DNA from 2 places in the Algoriphagus sp. 10J20-15 genome. Region 1 is predicted to be linked to the other one. Evidence: riboswitches for the same ligand, from Rfam matches in the RefSeq annotation. Region 1 holds a riboswitch; the other holds the start of a gene.
What was found. Region 1 has a riboswitch for thiamine pyrophosphate ahead of AC0L6R_RS03170 (class I SAM-dependent methyltransferase). Riboswitches for the same ligand answer to the same signal wherever they lie in the genome.
Positions count from the first base shown of each region.

Region 1 (8,463 bases):
AGGTGGATTCAGATTTTACCGCCCAGATGATCTAGCTTCAGATGTGATCAAGCATCTGGTAGCAAATACGCCAGGATTAGAAGCCAAAATGGTGGATGATCTGATCGTAGGAAATGCCGTTCCGGAGGCGGAACAAGGAATGCAAATGGGAAGAATGATTTCTCTTCTTGCTTTAGGAATAGAGAATCCTGGCTTTATCGTCAACCGTTATTGCGGTTCTGGAATTGAAGCTATTGCCTTGGCTGTTGGAAAAGTGAAAGCCGGAATGGCAGATTGTATCATTGCTGGTGGTACAGAATCTATGTCTATGGTGCCAATGATGGGTTACAAAACTGTCCTGAATTACAAAATAGCTACTGAGCATCCTTCCTACTACATCAGTATGGGTTTGACTGCAGAGGAACTGGCAAAGGAATACGAAATCACTCGCGAAGAATCAGATGCTTTTTCGGTCAAATCTCATGAAAAAGCCATTGCTGCTATTGCTGCTGGCAAATTCAAAGATGAGATCGTTCCTGTAGAAGTGGAAGAAACGTACCTCGATGAAAAAGGCAAAAAGAAAACCCGAAAATATGTAGTGGATACGGATGAGGGACCTCGTCCTGGAACGACCATGGATGTTCTTTCAAGTTTGAAACCAGCGTTTAAAAATGGCGGGCAAGTAACAGCGGGTAATTCCTCACAAACTTCTGATGGAGCAGCTTTCGTAGTAGTGATGTCAGAGCGAATGGTGAAGGAATTAAACATAGAGCCAGTTGCTAGAATGATGTCTTATAGTGCAGCAGGAGTTGATCCAAGAATTATGGGAATTGGACCTAAAGAAGCTGTTCCGAAGGCACTGAAGCAAGCCGGATTAACTCTAAATGACATTGACCTGATCGAACTGAATGAAGCGTTTGCCTCACAGGGATTATCAGTAATCAAGGCGCTGGACCTCAATCCAGATATCGTAAACGTAAATGGTGGAGCTGTTGCTCTTGGTCATCCGCTGGGATGTACCGGAGCTAAACTTTCCATACAGATGTTCAATGAACTCCGACGCCAGAATAAGAAATACGGACTAGTCACTGCTTGTGTTGGTGGTGGTCAGGGTGTTGCCGGAGTCTATGAATTGTTGAAATGAGTATAAAGACATAAGACGTTAGACATGAGAAAGTAGAATCTAACGCTAGTCTTTTCAATATGATTGTTCCAATTTATCTATATCAATCATGCACAATTACAAAGAATTATTTGTCTGGAAGAGAGCAATTAAACTATGTGCTCACATTTATAAGTTAACTGCAGATTTTCCTAATGAGGAACGATTTGGCTTGATTTCCCAGATGCGAAGAGCTTCTGTTTCTGTTCCTTCCAGTATTGCTGAAGGAGGAGGGAGAAGAACTGATAAGGTGTTCGTGCATTTTCTTGGTATTGCTCATGGTTCAATCTGCGAACTGGAAACCCAACTCTGATGTAAGTATAGAATTGGAATTTACTGATTTAGAAAAAATTGATTTTGTCACAAGCGAAATCACTGAAATACAAAAAATGCTGTACGCACTGATTCTAAAGTTCGATGCAAAATCGAGCTAAGTCTTATGGCTAGCGTCTAAAATCTAACGTCTTTAACATGGCTACAAAATCAACCCAAGGAGGAGAATTCCTCATCAAGGAAACAGATGCGCAAGACATCTTTATTCCAGCAGAATTTACCGAAGAGCAAAGAATGATGGCTCAGGCCTGTCAGGATTTTATCGATACGGAGATCACCCCTTATGCACAGGAGATCGATAGCATGAAAGATCCTGATTTAGTCCCACGCATTTTCAAAAAAGCAGGAGATCTTGGTCTTTTGGGAATCACAGTTCCAGAGGAATACGGAGGAATGGGGATGAGTTTCAACACATCCATGTTGATCGCGGATATTATTGGTGCAGCGGGTTCTTTTTCTACAACCTACGGAGCACATACGGGGATTGGAACACTGCCTATTTTGTATTACGGTACAGAAGAACAAAAGAAAAAGTACCTTCCTAAGCTTGCTACTGGAGAATGGGCAGCATGTTATTGCCTTACTGAACCAGATGCAGGTTCAGATGCAAATAGCGGTAAAACCAAAGCGACTCTATCTGAAGATGGTAAGACATACCACCTGAACGGTCAGAAAATGTGGATCTCAAATGCTGGTTTCGCAGTATCTTTCTCATTGTGTTTGCCAAAATCGAAAATGATAAAAACTTGACCGCCTTCATCGTAGAGAAGTCACTTGGCGGAATCACAATGAATGAAGAGGAAAAAAAGATGGGAATCAAGGTTCTTCCACCCGTCAAGTATTCTTTAACGATTGCCCAGTGCCGGTGGAGAATATGCTTTCTGATCGTCAAAATGGTTTTAAAATCGCTGTAAATATCCTAAATATCGGTAGAGTAAAGCTCGGAGCTGGTGTACTTGGCGGAGTTAGAACGGTGACCTCCCATGCGATCAAATATTCCACAGAGCGTAAGCAATTCGGAGTGAGTATTAATTCTTTTGGTGCGATTAAATCCAAACTCGCAGAAATGGCAACCAAATCTTACGTCTCGGAAGCACTTTGCTACCGAGCTGGACAGGATATTGAGAATAAGTATCAATGCGCTCGAAGCAGAAGGAATGGCTGCTAATGAGGCAAAACTGAAGGGTGTTGAGGCTTTTGCGATTGAATGTGCCATCGCCAAAGTGCAGTGCTCTGAAGTGCTGGATTATGTGGTCGATCAGGGGGTACAGATCTATGGTGGAATGGGCTACTCTGCGGATGCGCCAATGGAACGTGCATATCGTGATGCTAGAATATCTAGAATCTATGAAGGCACCAATGAGATCAACAGAATGTTGATGGTAGGTATGCTCCTGAAGCGAGCGATGAAAGGAGAGATTAATATTTTCGATCCAGCAATGGCAGTTTCCAAAGAACTGACCTCTGTTCCTTCATTTGAGACAATTGATACTTCTGAGCTATTTGCAGCTGAAAAAGAAGTTCTGAAAAGCTAGAAAGTATTCCTGATGGTTGGTGGCAAAGCTGCCATGGCCCTTCAGGATAAAATTGAAGATGAGACAGGAAATCATGATATGAACCTTGCTGACGTGATGATAGAAATCTACGCAAGTGAATCTGCGATCCTTCGTACCGAGAAATTGGTTTCAATGAAAGGCGAAGATGTCTGCAAGAATCAAATTGCCATGGCGAAGATCTATCTTTCTGAGGCGGTTGACAAAATCAATACAGCTGCGAAAGAAGCCATTGGTAGTTTCACCAAAGGCGATGAGCAAAAAGTAATGCTTATGGGTTTGAAGAGATTCACCAAGACTGAACTTTATAACACCAAGGAATTAAGAAGACAAATCGCTGATTTTATGATTGATCAGGGAAAATATCCGTTCTAAGTTGTGATAACTTGAGTACCAAAGCCTCCGAAATGAAAGAGTTCGGAGGCTTTTTTGGTTTTATCCGCAGAGTCCACAAATAAAATGCGGAGAGCACAAGTCCTTAATTTTTCGAGCGAATGAGGGCTCAATTTTGACCTAATAGTATTTCATAATGATCTAATTCATGAAAAAGCTGCTCTAGTTCTATTTTTTGATGACCGAACTGATAGAAATGAAGATCAGAGTCTGTAATTATCTTAAAGTTTGACTGGGATCATAGAGTCCTTTTTGGTTTAACTTGCCTCTTTAAATGACTAAAGCTTTTAACAGTAACCAAAAACACGATGCACAGTATAGCCCCTTTTAAAATTATAGGAATTACCACACGAACTTCTAATTCTTCCGGAAAAGCAGCCGAAGACTTAGGAGCTCTTTGGGGAAGATTTTTTGAAGAGCAAGTTGGAGCAAAAATTTCAGGAAAACTTAATGACGATATTTACGCTATCTATACCGATTATGAATCTGACTATACTGGAGAATATACTTGCCTAATAGGATATCAAGTATCTCGCTTAGAAAATGTAGCCAAAGGCCTTGTAGCCAGAGAATTCGATGGAGGCAGGCATATCAAGTTTGTAGCTGCTGGAAAAATGCCTGAGGCAGTCTGTCCGAAACTTGGCAGGAAATCTGGTCCAAGGATTCTGAAATAGACAGAAAATATACTTCAGATTTTGAAGTCTATAGCTCCAAATCGCAGCAAGGAGATAATTCTGAGGTTGATATTTTTATTGCAGTCAAGTAAGGATTCCTGGTAGATTGCCCGCTAAAAAATAGTTGTTGACTCAGGTTGGGAGTCGCAGAATTCCCACTACCTTAACAGGAATCAGTTACATCATTTCTCAAATGAAACTATGGCAAAGCAACCAGAAGGTAAACCTAAGAACGATAAATCTGCGGCTACCAAAACGTTAAAGGAAAAGCGTGCTGCAAAGGCCGCTAAAAAGGAAAGTAAGAAAAATAATTAGTCAACAAACAGAGGTCACAAGCCTCTGTTTTTTTATGCTAGCCATTTTAACTAAAATAGCCACAGGTGTGGTGAGAGAATTTTACGGCTAAGAAAAATCACCTATATTTGAATCAATTGCACGGGGTGCCTTCCTTTTGGTGAGGCTGAGATAATACCCGAATTACCTGATTTGGATCATGCCAACGTAGGGATGCTAAAGCCAGAAAACGCCTTTGTTTTCTCTTGGTTGTCTGACCGCAGGAATTGCAGTTAACATTTTTGCAACCTTAAATTCCCTATGGAACTAGAGAAAAAGAACTTTGAATTACTGCCCGACGCGCAGAAAAACTGGCAAAATCGACCTGAGTGGTTTTTCAACCGCGCACACACAGATACTTATGAGCTATGGTACGAAGGGCGATACAAGCGCGCCGAAGTCTGGCAAAAGAAGGTCATGGAGCAGTTGGTGTCCAAAGACAAGCGAGTAAAGACACTCTTGGAATTCGGCTGTGGCACCACCCGTTTTACACGTTGGTGGAAAGAAATTGGCATTAAAGCTACAGGAGGCGATATTTCTCCACTGATGCTATCCCAAGCTATCCATTTGTTTGATGGTGATTTGGTAATGGCTGATTCCCATTACATGCCTTTCAAGGATCATACCTTCGACTCGCTGGCATTCATCACTACGTTCGAGTATTACAAAGATCCTGTGAAAGTAATTCGTGAATCTGCCCGTGTTGCCAAATATGGTATTGCAATGGGAATGATGAATCGAAATTCACCAAAGGTGCTTAGGAGAAGAGTTCAGCAGGCTTTTGGTAAAAACCCGTTCTATGTCACGGCTACTTTTTACACACCAGCGACGCTCATTAAGATTATTGAGGAAGCTTTGGAAGGAAGAGATTACACAATTGAATGGTCATGTACAGGTCTGCCAAAATGGTTTCCTGTCCAGCAATGGAGTGTTCCGTATGGCGACTTTTTCGGATTATATGTCAAGTTGAATGATGTAGAATAATGGCAGATCAACTCGGTAAAATCAACTTTGAAGGGTACCAAGATTTACTCGCAGGTAGATTTGGAGCTGCTCGAAAAGAAGTAAAACAAGGCCCTGCATTCGGTGTAGACGTCGCTATTACGTCCCTTCCGGGAGGTTTGGCGATGGCGACTACAAGCGATCCACTTTCCTTGATTCCCTCTTTGGGATTGCAGGAGTCCGCCTGGCTCAGTGTGCACCTCATGGCCAATGATATGGCTACGACAGGCTTTACACCGCAGTATGGACAGTTTGTCTTGAATTTGCCGGATACACTTTCCAATGCCGATTTCAATACCTATTGGAGTTTTATCGATCGATATTGCCACGAAATCGGGGTTGCTATCACAGGAGGCCATACTGGATTTGTTCAGGGACAAAATTCGACTTTTGCCGGAGGAGGTACGTTGATCACCATTGCAAAAGAATCCGAAATGCTTTGCTCCACAGGAGCTCAGGAAGGGGACGCCATTTTGGTGACGAAATCCTGTGCATTGACAGCTACAGCTATATTGGGGATGAGTTTTCCCCAAACTATCAAGCAAAAGCTTGGGATGGAAATTTACCATTCTGCGTGTGAGCAATTTCACCAAACTTCCTCGCTTCAAGATGCACTTTGCGCAGCTGGAACGGATAAGAAATACCCGGAAATCCATGCCATGCATGATGTCACTGAAGGTGGGGTGTTGGGTGCAATCTATGAAATGCTTGTAGCTTCGGATAAGGGCGGTGAAATTGACATTGACCAATTACCAATTGGCAATGTAGCTGCAGCGATTTCAGAATTGTTTGGGCTGGATCCAAGATATTGCGTAGGTGCTGGATCCATGGTCATTGCTTGCGATGGCAATAAATCTGAGGATGTGATCAAGCGACTTGCTGAAATAAATATTCTCTGCACTCAAGTGGGAAGAGTGACTGAAAGTATAGCAGGCATTCAAATCCAAAAATCAGGGATTACCTCTCCCTTAGTCTATATGGAGACTTGATCCCTATTGGGCAGCTTATTTTGATGCATTAAAAGCTGGATGGAAATGAAGGAAAAAGCGAAAATTAACTCTGGAATATATTTGGTGATTGATCCTTCGATGGAAGAAAGCACGCTTTTAGAATCATTGGAAAAAGCTATTTCGGCAAAACCTTGCGCTCTGCAGATTTGGGATAATTTCCCTTCTTCGGTTCAGGTAGCACCACTTATTTGTAAAATAAAAGAGATCTGTAGAGGTACTGGAATTCCTATTTTAATGAATAATCATCCTGAATGGGCCGAGCTGTTTGACATGGATGGAATTCATTTTGACGAGTTGTCCCCTGATCATACCGTATCGTTTCCTAAGTTAAAACAGCAAGGAAAACTCATTGGCGTGACGATCAATAATGACTTGGACCTGATCAAAGCTGCTATTCGGGCCAATGTGGATTACCTCTCTTTTTGCTCCATGTTTCCCTCATCGACCGCAAATAGCTGTGATTTGGTGGAGTTCGAAACGGTTCAAAAAACAAGGAAACTCACATCCATCCCAATTTTCCTAGCAGGTGGGATCACTACCCAAAGAATCGAACACCTAAAACCCTTAGAATTTGATGGCATCGCTGTGGTGTCTGGTGTGATGAAAGCTGCAGATCCAGAGACAGCCATTTCTCAATACAAACAATTACTTACTGACTTAAAAAAATGAAACTAGAAACGATTGAAAAGCTCTGCTGTCCATTTGATAAGCAAGATTTAACCTTAAAAATAATCCTCAAAAATGCAGAAGAAAACATCTTAGAAGGCTGGCTAAACTGTTCAAGCTGTAGTAGAATCTACCCAATTATCAAAGGTATCCCCATCATGAATCCTGATGACTATAGGGAAGCACACTTGGAGCAACCAGTATTGGATAGATGGCAAAATCAATTGGAAGGTAGAGAAATAAAGGATTTTAGGTTAAAAGAAAGCCCTTCTACTATCTGATGTTGCTGAAAAGAGTGTGGATGGTTCTATTATTTACTAGGAAAAAAGTAGCTTAGGAATACTCTTGAATTACCATACTATTTTTAAAAATGAAGAAATGGATTAAGAAAGCCAAAAACTTGATAACTGCTAAGCTGTCACTTATCTCTCCTGGTTTTTATGCATTTAAAGGCGCAGCCTTTGGCTTAATAGCATTCACAGTTTTATTGATTATCCTTAATGTTGTTAAATTTTCTTTTCAGATAGGCGATCCGTACTATTTGCTTTTTGGTCTATTGACTATCATTGTTATGGCTCTTCTGGGGGCGTTGGGAGTTTGGATTATAAAGCTTCTTTACCAAATCCCTAGGGGGTTCAAATTTGCGCTTCTTATGTGCTTGCCTATTCTGGCTATGATAGTTTATTTCCAGGTGGTATTGGTAGTACTATTGGCAGTGCTCTTTTCGATACTCGGCGCGGTATATTTTATCTTTGTACGTTCGAGCTTCTCCAGATTGACCACACCAAAAAAAGTGGTTGCTTCAATAGCTTTGTGTATTGCTCTTTTTGGAATCGGAGCCTCAGTATATTACTATTCTATTATTGGCTTGGATGTAGATCCAATTGAAAATGCAGCATTACTTACTGCAGACAAAATTCCGGCGATTTTGGGAAAATCACCTGGAGACAATGGAGAGTATTTGGTCAAAACAATTACTTATGGCAGTGGAAAGGACAAACATAGACCTGAGTTTGCTGAGAAAGTAACCTTTAATTTTTTAACAGATTCAGTGAACGGAGTTGCTTTTCTAGATAACTGGAATGGCTTTTCTGGTTGGTGGAGGGAGAAATACTGGGGTTTTGATGATAAATCGCTTCCAATCAATGGTAGAGTTTGGTACCCGGAAGGGCAAGGCCCATTCCCATTAGTTTTAGTAGTTCATGGAAATCATAGCATGCAGGATTATTCTGATCCTGGTTATGATTACCTGGGAGAACTATTGGCTTCAAGGGGAATGGTTTTGGTATCAGTCGACGAGAATTTCATCAACAGTTCGTGGACGGACATAAGGGAGGGATTAAGCGAAGAAAATGATG
Region 1 covers NZ_JBVVUG010000005.1:14,575-23,037, forward strand. The annotation lists gene AC0L6R_RS03145 (thiolase family protein) at 1-1,123, shown strand, start outside; gene AC0L6R_RS03150 (four helix bundle protein) at 1,212-1,454, shown strand; partial or broken gene AC0L6R_RS03155 (acyl-CoA dehydrogenase family protein) at 1,613-3,402, shown strand; gene AC0L6R_RS03160 (GyrI-like domain-containing protein) at 3,729-4,094, shown strand; gene AC0L6R_RS03165 (hypothetical protein) at 4,091-4,186, shown strand; TPP riboswitch at 4,521-4,619, shown strand; gene AC0L6R_RS03170 (class I SAM-dependent methyltransferase) at 4,689-5,411, shown strand; gene AC0L6R_RS03175 (AIR synthase-related protein) at 5,411-6,418, shown strand; gene AC0L6R_RS03180 (thiamine phosphate synthase) at 6,464-7,108, shown strand; gene AC0L6R_RS03185 (Trm112 family protein) at 7,105-7,386, shown strand; gene AC0L6R_RS03190 (alpha/beta hydrolase) at 7,476-8,463, shown strand, end outside.

Region 2 (8,463 bases), on a different contig from region 1:
TTCCAGTTCTTCTTATAGTCACTCTTTCCTGCCAAGGAACAAAATCTGAGGAAACCACAATTTTTGAGAGTTTAGACAAGTTACCGTCTGTTTCGGTGAAAGATGTCTCTGCCTTTTCCTTAGGAAATGAGAATGTCCTAATCAGTGGAACTCATCAGGAAATTACCTTAGAAAGCATTCAGCTTTTGAGTGGTATTAGCGCAGCAATCAAAATCGGGGAAGAGACGAGTTGTCTGGAAAACCCAACTTCCTTCACTAAATATCCATTTGCTGCAAAGCAATTTTTCCAACTTGAAAATCAAGGTGTGGAAATAAATCAGCTCCAATACTTAAATAATGATAAGCTTGGAGTCACGCTACTATACTCCCTAAAGAATGTGGAAAACTCTGCGAAAAACGTTCAGTTTCAGGTTCAAGTAAATACCAACCTTAAGCCTAGTGTATTGAAAGACAGCACGTTTGGCCGTGACGCAGCAGATCAGGTTATTTTTGATGAATTGACAGGAATTTTCACAGCAAAAGATGGTGCAAACGACTGGTATGCAGTCTGGGGAAGCTCCCAGCGATTATACTATAGAACCAATCAATTCAAATTGCACCCCAGAAGTATCCGAGTTCGGTGCAAGTACTGGATTAGAAATTTCCATAGAATTGGCAGCAAATGAGGAGCGGGTAATTCCTATTTTCATTGCAGGTTCTGACCAAGGTGAATTCACAGCCATTGAGACGTTAATTGATCTTCGGGCTGAAATACAAACCGATTGGGATGAGCGTTTTGCTGTGATAGATTCTCTTCAACGCACTTCCAAAATCAACATTCCAGATGCAGAAATTCAAGAAGCATATGAATGGAGTAAGTACAAAACAGGATTAGTTGAATTTGAAAAGGGCTTAAAACGGCATAGTAGAGGAGATGACGATAATGAGGAGTTATATAAAGTGATTGAACTGCTGAGTAAGGATTTTGTGGAAAAGGTAGATCAGGCCATTTTCTCCACCAAAGGGACGAGACACTTATCCCCAGGGCATGTGATGATTCAGCCTTTACTTTTAATCTCTCCTTTTGGAATACTACCTGACATTGAAAACCGAGTGACATACATCCGTCCAAGTTTGCCAGCCGATTGGGAGAGCGCTTCACTAGAGAATCTATGGATCGAAGACAACGAAATCAGCATTTACATCAATTCTGCGGATAAGCAACTGACCATAGAAGTTACCCAAACGCAAAAGAAAGCAGGAATTTCCATCGAGCTTCCAGAGAAATACACGAAGGTAAAAGTACTAGGCAAGGAAGTAAGTAACGACACCAAAGATGGATTCCGAAGAATTTTGATGACGGGAGATCATGTGAAGGTAGAGGCAATGTTATGAATTGAATTGTAATTAGTTAGTAAGTATATTATGAGTATTATTCTTACTAGCCATGAAAAAGCTCTTCATACTTTCGATTTCTCTTCTTACCACATTTACCACTTTCGGCCAAGAAACCATAGTAATTGCTAACCTCTCCGGGGTTCCCAATAAAAAAGACATGATCCGTGTCAGTATGGATTTTATAAGTTACCAGCTGGATGAAAACCTGAGCGCTAAGGTGAGTAGCTCATCTGAAATTCCGACCCAAGTGACGTTGATGAAAATCCAATCCAACGGAAAAATCACCGAAAGAGAATCTTTCTGGGTTTATGATGATTCCTATCAAATCACAGGAGACGTAGAAGACTTTTCCTCCCTAAAAATCAGCCCTAATCACCCTTACAATGAAATAGAGAGCGCATTTTATAACTCAGACAAAGAAAGACAAAAGGAAATCATTTCTGAAAACCTAGACAAAGCTGTGGGTGTGCAGCTCATGGCCTCGTCTGTGTCCTATTATTCAGATGAAGAATTGGAACAGCTATTAGCTAAGATTCCAGGGTCTTTACATGCTACAGACTACTACACCAAGACCAAGACTAATTTACTCACGAAGGATGCCCCAAAACCAAAAGTTGGGATGAAAGCCATCGATTTTGAACTGGAGAGTCGCGCTGGCGGAATGGTTTCCCTGTCAGATTTCGATGGGAAATATAGACTGCTGGATTTTTCGAATTCGGGATGTGGCCCATGTTTCATGGCACTGCCTGATATCAAAGAAGCTTATGAAAAATACAGTTCAGAAATAGAAGTTATTTCCATATGGGATGACAAAACCAAAGACATTTGGATGAATTCTTCCAAAAAACACAAAGAACAAATCATCTGGACAGACTTATGGGATGCCGGGGGGCTTGTATCCAGCTTGTATCAAATCCAGATCCTTCCTTCCTATATTTTAGTCAATCCTGATGGGGAAATAGAAAAGATCTGGAACTCGTACAAAAAAGGCAAAATAGTACGCGAAATGGATTCACTCTTTGAGAAAAATTAGACTCATTTTTCCTGACCAAAAGCTGTGAGAATCAGGCTTCTGCTTCCTGCATTCCTACGAAATTCACAAAGATAAATTCCCTGCCAAATTCCCATGTTGAGTTTTCCACCGGAAATGGGGATTTGTAGGCTTGTGTCAAAAAAACTGGCTTTAATGTGCGCAGGCATATCATCCGGACCTTCGTAAGTGTGGATAAACCGTGGATAAGATTCTGGAATTAACTCATTTACAAAGGTCTGGAAGTCCTTTCTGACCGTAGGATCGGCATTTTCATTGATGGTCAATGCTGCGGAGGTATGCTGGATAAAAACCTGTAAAAACCCTGTTCTAATCTGTGATATTTCAGGAATTGCCTCTTCGATTTCATCGGTGATCAAATGATAACCTGATGGATAAGACCGTAAACGAAGTTTGTGCTGGAAAAACTGAGTCATATCATAAAGATATAACTCAGATAAACAGATTTACCTTTTCCAACCAATTTGATTGGTTTAGTTTGAAAATCGAAATTCAAAAGCAAGGGCACTTCCTGACTGTGGTACTTTAGGCTCTTTTTTGCCAAGGGATTATATTCCAAAGCTTTTTCCACCCAAAACTCCCAGTCTTCATCCATATCGAATCCTTCTGGATCCACATAAACAAAGCCTTTCATCGGTCTCCCGGTGAACTCCATTGGACGACAACCTTTTCGCTTCATACATTCCTCCTCAGCAAATTCCCCTACCCGCACCATCAACCTGTCTTCTTTGGTATGCTTCTCCTGATTTAGACCAATGCACATTTTATCTTCCAACATGAAAAGCATTCCTCCCATCATTCTTTTGGAAGTAAACGAAACACCATGTCTCCTAAAACTAGTAGCCAATCGCTCAGCTAAATACTCATCGTAGGCCATAGAGAAGAGTTAGTTTATCATTTCACAAGAGCAAGATAAATTGAAGGGCCATCGCAGGGCGCACTTCCACCAACCAACATCCCGTTTTCTTCAATTGTCAAGTACTCAAGATTGGCAGAACAGCTGTTTCTCAACCTGTCCTCAGGAAAAAACAATTTATAATTGGTGCTTTTACCGCCAACTTCATATATCAACTCTTCCTTTTCAAAGAACCCAGTGATTGAATCATCTCCGACAGTTTTTAAAAAACTACCGTCTTTTTTGAATAGATAGGTATAGCTAGAGTCTGTTACCGACTGAAAACCTGAATCTCCAGCAAAGCCATTACTCTGCCAACCTGCTATTTTCCAAGTCTGAGGAAATTCATCATACGGATCTTGATTTTCCTGACAGGAAAATATAATTGTCGTAATCAGAAGAATGAAAAGGGAGCGCCTCATGAAGGGTCGATTAAAATATACAAACCAAATACGAAGCTTAATCTCAAATCGCTACAAATCAGATCTTCTCAATGAAGTTTTCCAAAACCCCAACCTCATCGATTCCAATTCTCACTTTGTCTCCCACTTCTAAGGTAAAATCATCCGGTACAATTCCTGTTCCCGTCATGAGAAAACAACCAATCGGAAAGGTGTTCCCGCGGAAAAGCCAGCCTGCTAATTCTTTTGGTTTCCGCTTTAACTGTGTCAGAGGAGTCTCCCCAACAAAAGCTAAAACATCATCCCGGAAGATTTCCAATCGGATATTCGCAGTTTCTTCAATCGCTTTATCTGTAATGAAAAGACAAGGCCCAATCGCCGCACAACCTGCATAAACCTTCGCTTGAGGCAAATAAAGGGGATTTTCTCCCTCTATGCTTCTACTGCTCATGTCATTGCCGCAGGTATATCCTTGGATTTTTCCGGAGGGAGACACCACCAAAGTCAATTCTGGTTCTGGTACATCCCAAGTAGAATCCTTACGAATATTCACCGCAGATCCAGGAGCTGAAACACGGCTGGCAGTAGCTTTGAAAAATAGCTCCGGACGATCGGCATTGTAAACCTTATCGTAAAAATCTGCTCCACCAGCATCTTGAGATTCTTCCATTCTAGCAGTACGACTGCGGAAATATGTCACACCAGCAGCCCAGATTTCCTGATTTCCCATAGGTGCCAAAATACCTTTCTCCAGAAATTCATTTCCTTCTTCAGAAGGTATTTCTTTCCAGGATTTGGATTCAGTTACCAAATGCTCTTTTAGGTTTTCCTGAGCCAGAAGCTTATCCCAATCCATTGCTGGGCCTAAAAAAGTTTGATTTTGATACTCTAAGAGTGTGCCCTCAGGCAGTTTATAAATTTTCATAGGTTAATAGGGTTTGATCAGAAATTTAGGAAAAAGAATTGAGAGATGAGTCAAAGACTCAGACTAAACCCATTTTATCATCTTACAACGTAGTCTTTGGTAAAATCAATTTTCCACTCCCCAGATTTGCGTAGCAGTTTTTCCACATTACCTTTGCTATTAGATCATAGGGGGTGCCTTAACAAAACGGGCTGAGATCATACCCATACGACCTGATCCGGGTAATGCCGGCGAAGGGAAATGAACAAGCGTAGTAGAAAAGAGAATCATTAATCTGAAGAGGTACCCTTCGGGACTTTTGATTTTGTCATTGCTACAGGGTAAACAATAACGGAGAGCTTCCCTAGAGCTTTCTCATGTTTCACTCAATCTTCCGAAAGGGAAAATTACACATGAAAAAAGTACTGTTAAACCTGGCATTTTGCCTGTTTGCAATTTCCACTTGGGCACAAAATAGTCTCAGTGGAAAAGTAGTGGATGGCTCAAGCGGCGAACCACTAATCGGAGCGTCAGTCTGGACCGAAAAGCAAGGCCGTGGAGCGGTGACGGATGAAAACGGAAATTTTATAATTACCAAATTAAAAGAAGGCGAGATTCAACTCCGGGTGTCGTATGTTGGCTTTGAAACACTTCAAAAAAGCCTCAGCGTGCCTTTAGCAGGAGAATTAAGGCTAGAGCTAAATCCAACAGATCTCCTGTCAGAAGAGTTTATTGTCTCTGCGACTAGAGCATCTGCGACTACTCCAACTACTTTCCAGACGATTGATAAGGCTGAACTTGCCAAAAGAAATCTGGGACAGGATATCCCGATTCTTTTGAATTTCACCCCATCTGTAGTGACAAATTCTGATGCTGGAGCCGGAATCGGCTATACCAGCATGAGTATCCGCGGATCGGACCAAAGCCGAATCAATGTGACCGTCAATGGTATTCCTATGAATGATGCAGAATCACATGGCGTATTTTATGTCAATATGCCGGATTTTGCTTCTTCCGTAGACAATATCCAAATCCAGCGGGGTGTTGGAACCTCCACTAACGGAGCTGCAACCTTTGGAGCCAGTCTGAACATTCAAACAGATACCCGGAAAGATGAACCCTATGCTGAAATTTCCAATTCTGTAGGTTCCTTTAATTCTTGGAAGCATACAGTAAAAGCAGGAACAGGACTTTTGAATAACCGGTTTGCGGTGGATGCCGAGACTATCCAAAATCACCTCTGATGGCTATGAATGGATCGCGCATTTTCTGATTTGAAATCTTTCTTCGTCTCTGGAGGATACTATGGTGAAAACCACGTAGTAAAATTGAATGTTTTCTCAGGAAAAGAACAAACCTATCAGGCCTGGTGGGGACTTCCGGAATCAAAGCTCGAAGAGGATAGAACCTATAACTACTACACGTACGACAATGAAACTGACAATTACCAACAGGACCATTATCAACTGATTTACACCGGAAAAATTGGTTCAAATTGGAAAACAAATGCGGCGCTTCATTATACTTATGGGCGGGGCTATTATGAGCAGTTCCGTGAAGATGATGATTTTGCAAGTTATGCTCTTCCTAATGTAGTAATCGGAGGAGAACACCATTTCCAGCACGGATATCATCCGCAGAAGATGGCTAGGACCATGACTTCTTTTGGGGGGATCCCGTTCTTCTGTCAATTATATCTCGAATGATGGAAAATGGGATGTCATCTTAGGCGGTGGAGCCAATCGCTACGACGGAGATCACTTGGGCGAAATCATTTGGGCGAGAATTGCTGGAGAAACCAATATTCGGGATCGTTATTATGACAACAATGCTGTGAAGGACGATAGAAATATCTATTTGAAAGCAACGCACGAAATCAGTCCTGGATTGAATCTCTTTGGGGACTTACAGTTGCGTGGGATTGATTACGCGTTTCATGGAGTCAACGACGATCAAAGAATCGTAGATGGCAATCAAACCTATACCTTTTTCAATCCAAAATTCGGTTTGAGCCTATGAGCGAAGCAATGGGCAGGTGTGGTATGCGAGCTATGCTGTAGCGAATAGAGAACCAAAGCGTTCGGACTTTACGGATAATCCCATCACTGAAATCCCTAGACCAGAACGATTGAATGACATCGAAGCTGGAGTAAGAGCTCAAAAAGGCAAGTTTAATTACAACGCCAATTTCTATTACATGGATTATAAAGACCAATTGATATTAACTGGTCAGATCAATGATGTGGGAGCATACGTTCGAGAAAAAAAATGTCGCGAGTTCTTATCGTGCCGGAATCGAGCTTTCGGGTGGTTATCAAATTTCGAAGGCCCTTACTGTAGGTGGAAATCTGACACTGAGCCAAAACAAGATCAAGGAGTTTACCGAGTATGTGGACGATTACAGCACAGAAGAATTCCAGCAGGAGGCGTTTACTTACGAGGATACGGATATTGCGTTTTCTCCAAATGCTATTGCATCTGCAATCCTAGAGTATAAACCAATCGAGAACCTTTCGTTGAACTGGATGTCGGAAGTATGTTGGAAAACAATTCTTGGATAACTCAGCCAATGACAGTAGATCACTGGATTCTTTTTTCACCAAATGATATCCGAATCAGCTACCAAGTGCAACCGAGATTCTTCAAAAGCTTAGAAGTGAACTTGATGGTCAATAATATCTTCGATGGAAATGCATGAACCAAATGGCTACACGTTTAGCTATTACATTCCCGGAGATTCTGGAAGAGAATTGATTACAGAAAACTACTATTATCCGATGGCTGGGACCAATTTTATGTTGGGGCTGACTATGAAGTTTTAGAAAAAAATAATCGAAGCGCTGAATTACTCCAGATATTTTGGAAAAAATCAGCGCTTCTTTTTTGCTTTAGAAAGATGAATTTTTCAAATCCCAAAACCCTTTTTAATTTCCTCCAAAGCAGCTACCGCATCCTTTTCTTTTGCAAAATCAAGTGCTAAAAACTTGGCTCCATTTGATAGCAATACACATTTATAAATAGTTACGTCGCGCGAAAGAGTTGGGCTAATCCCATTTGGAGTATTTGTACTTCGAAAGCTGTGTAGAATCAACTCCGCATTCTCGATCTTAGGTAGCTCTTGCCAATCTCCAATTTTAATCCATAGTATACTTTGATATGCTTTAAATCTGTTCCTATGAAAATCAATTTGAGTTCCTGTATAAATTGAAACCATAACCAACCCAACGAAGAAAGAACCACCGCCAACAATTCCTATCTTTTGCGGATCTGTACTGGCTTGATGGAAGACTGGAACAAGTAAAACAATGATACCAGCTGATATTAAAATGACACCTAATAATCGAGGGCCATTAATTCCAGAACTTCCAGTTTTATAGTTGAATCGGGACAAAGTGATCTTGGTTTAGGGTTTATGTAAAGGTTTTCGCATTTTCTTTACATATAAGAGACGACATGTAAAGCGGCTTTACATAGGTCTTGAAAAAAGCTTGAGCAAAAGATTTATTCAACCTGAAAAATCTTTTTAGCCTTTGTCTCAACCTCCGCGCTCCTGGCGATTATAAAAAGAATGCATTAATCCGGAAACACACTTTTATCCATTCCTGGCACAATACGAAGCGCATTTTTATAATATAATTTCTTCAAGACTTCATCCGAAAGTCCCAAGCCATACATTGCCCAAAAAGCGTGATATTTTTTGTAATAAGGGAAGTATTCATCATCTGTTTCCAACACTCTGAAATAGGTGTAATACTCTTCCTTGTTGTAAGCATCTTTTCCAAAAAGCACTCTATCCTGATATTTTTCAAAAAACTCCTTTGCACGTCTAGGTTGC
Region 2 covers NZ_JBVVUG010000004.1:2,882-11,344, reverse strand. The annotation lists gene AC0L6R_RS01750 (hypothetical protein) at 1-665, shown strand, start outside; gene AC0L6R_RS01745 (hypothetical protein) at 652-1,374, shown strand; gene AC0L6R_RS01740 (TlpA family protein disulfide reductase) at 1,427-2,410, shown strand; gene AC0L6R_RS01735 (secondary thiamine-phosphate synthase enzyme YjbQ) at 2,413-2,844, opposite strand; gene AC0L6R_RS01730 (TfoX/Sxy family protein) at 2,841-3,305, opposite strand; gene AC0L6R_RS01725 (hypothetical protein) at 3,323-3,745, opposite strand; gene AC0L6R_RS01720 (fumarylacetoacetate hydrolase family protein) at 3,804-4,649, opposite strand; TPP riboswitch at 4,809-4,905, shown strand; partial or broken gene AC0L6R_RS01715 (TonB-dependent receptor) at 5,042-7,450, shown strand; gene AC0L6R_RS01710 (hypothetical protein) at 7,534-8,019, opposite strand; gene AC0L6R_RS01705 (amidohydrolase family protein) at 8,202-8,463, opposite strand, start outside.
Region 2: linked by a shared signal. The riboswitch ahead of AC0L6R_RS01715 (TonB-dependent receptor) and the one ahead of AC0L6R_RS03170 (class I SAM-dependent methyltransferase) in region 1 are both predicted to bind thiamine pyrophosphate.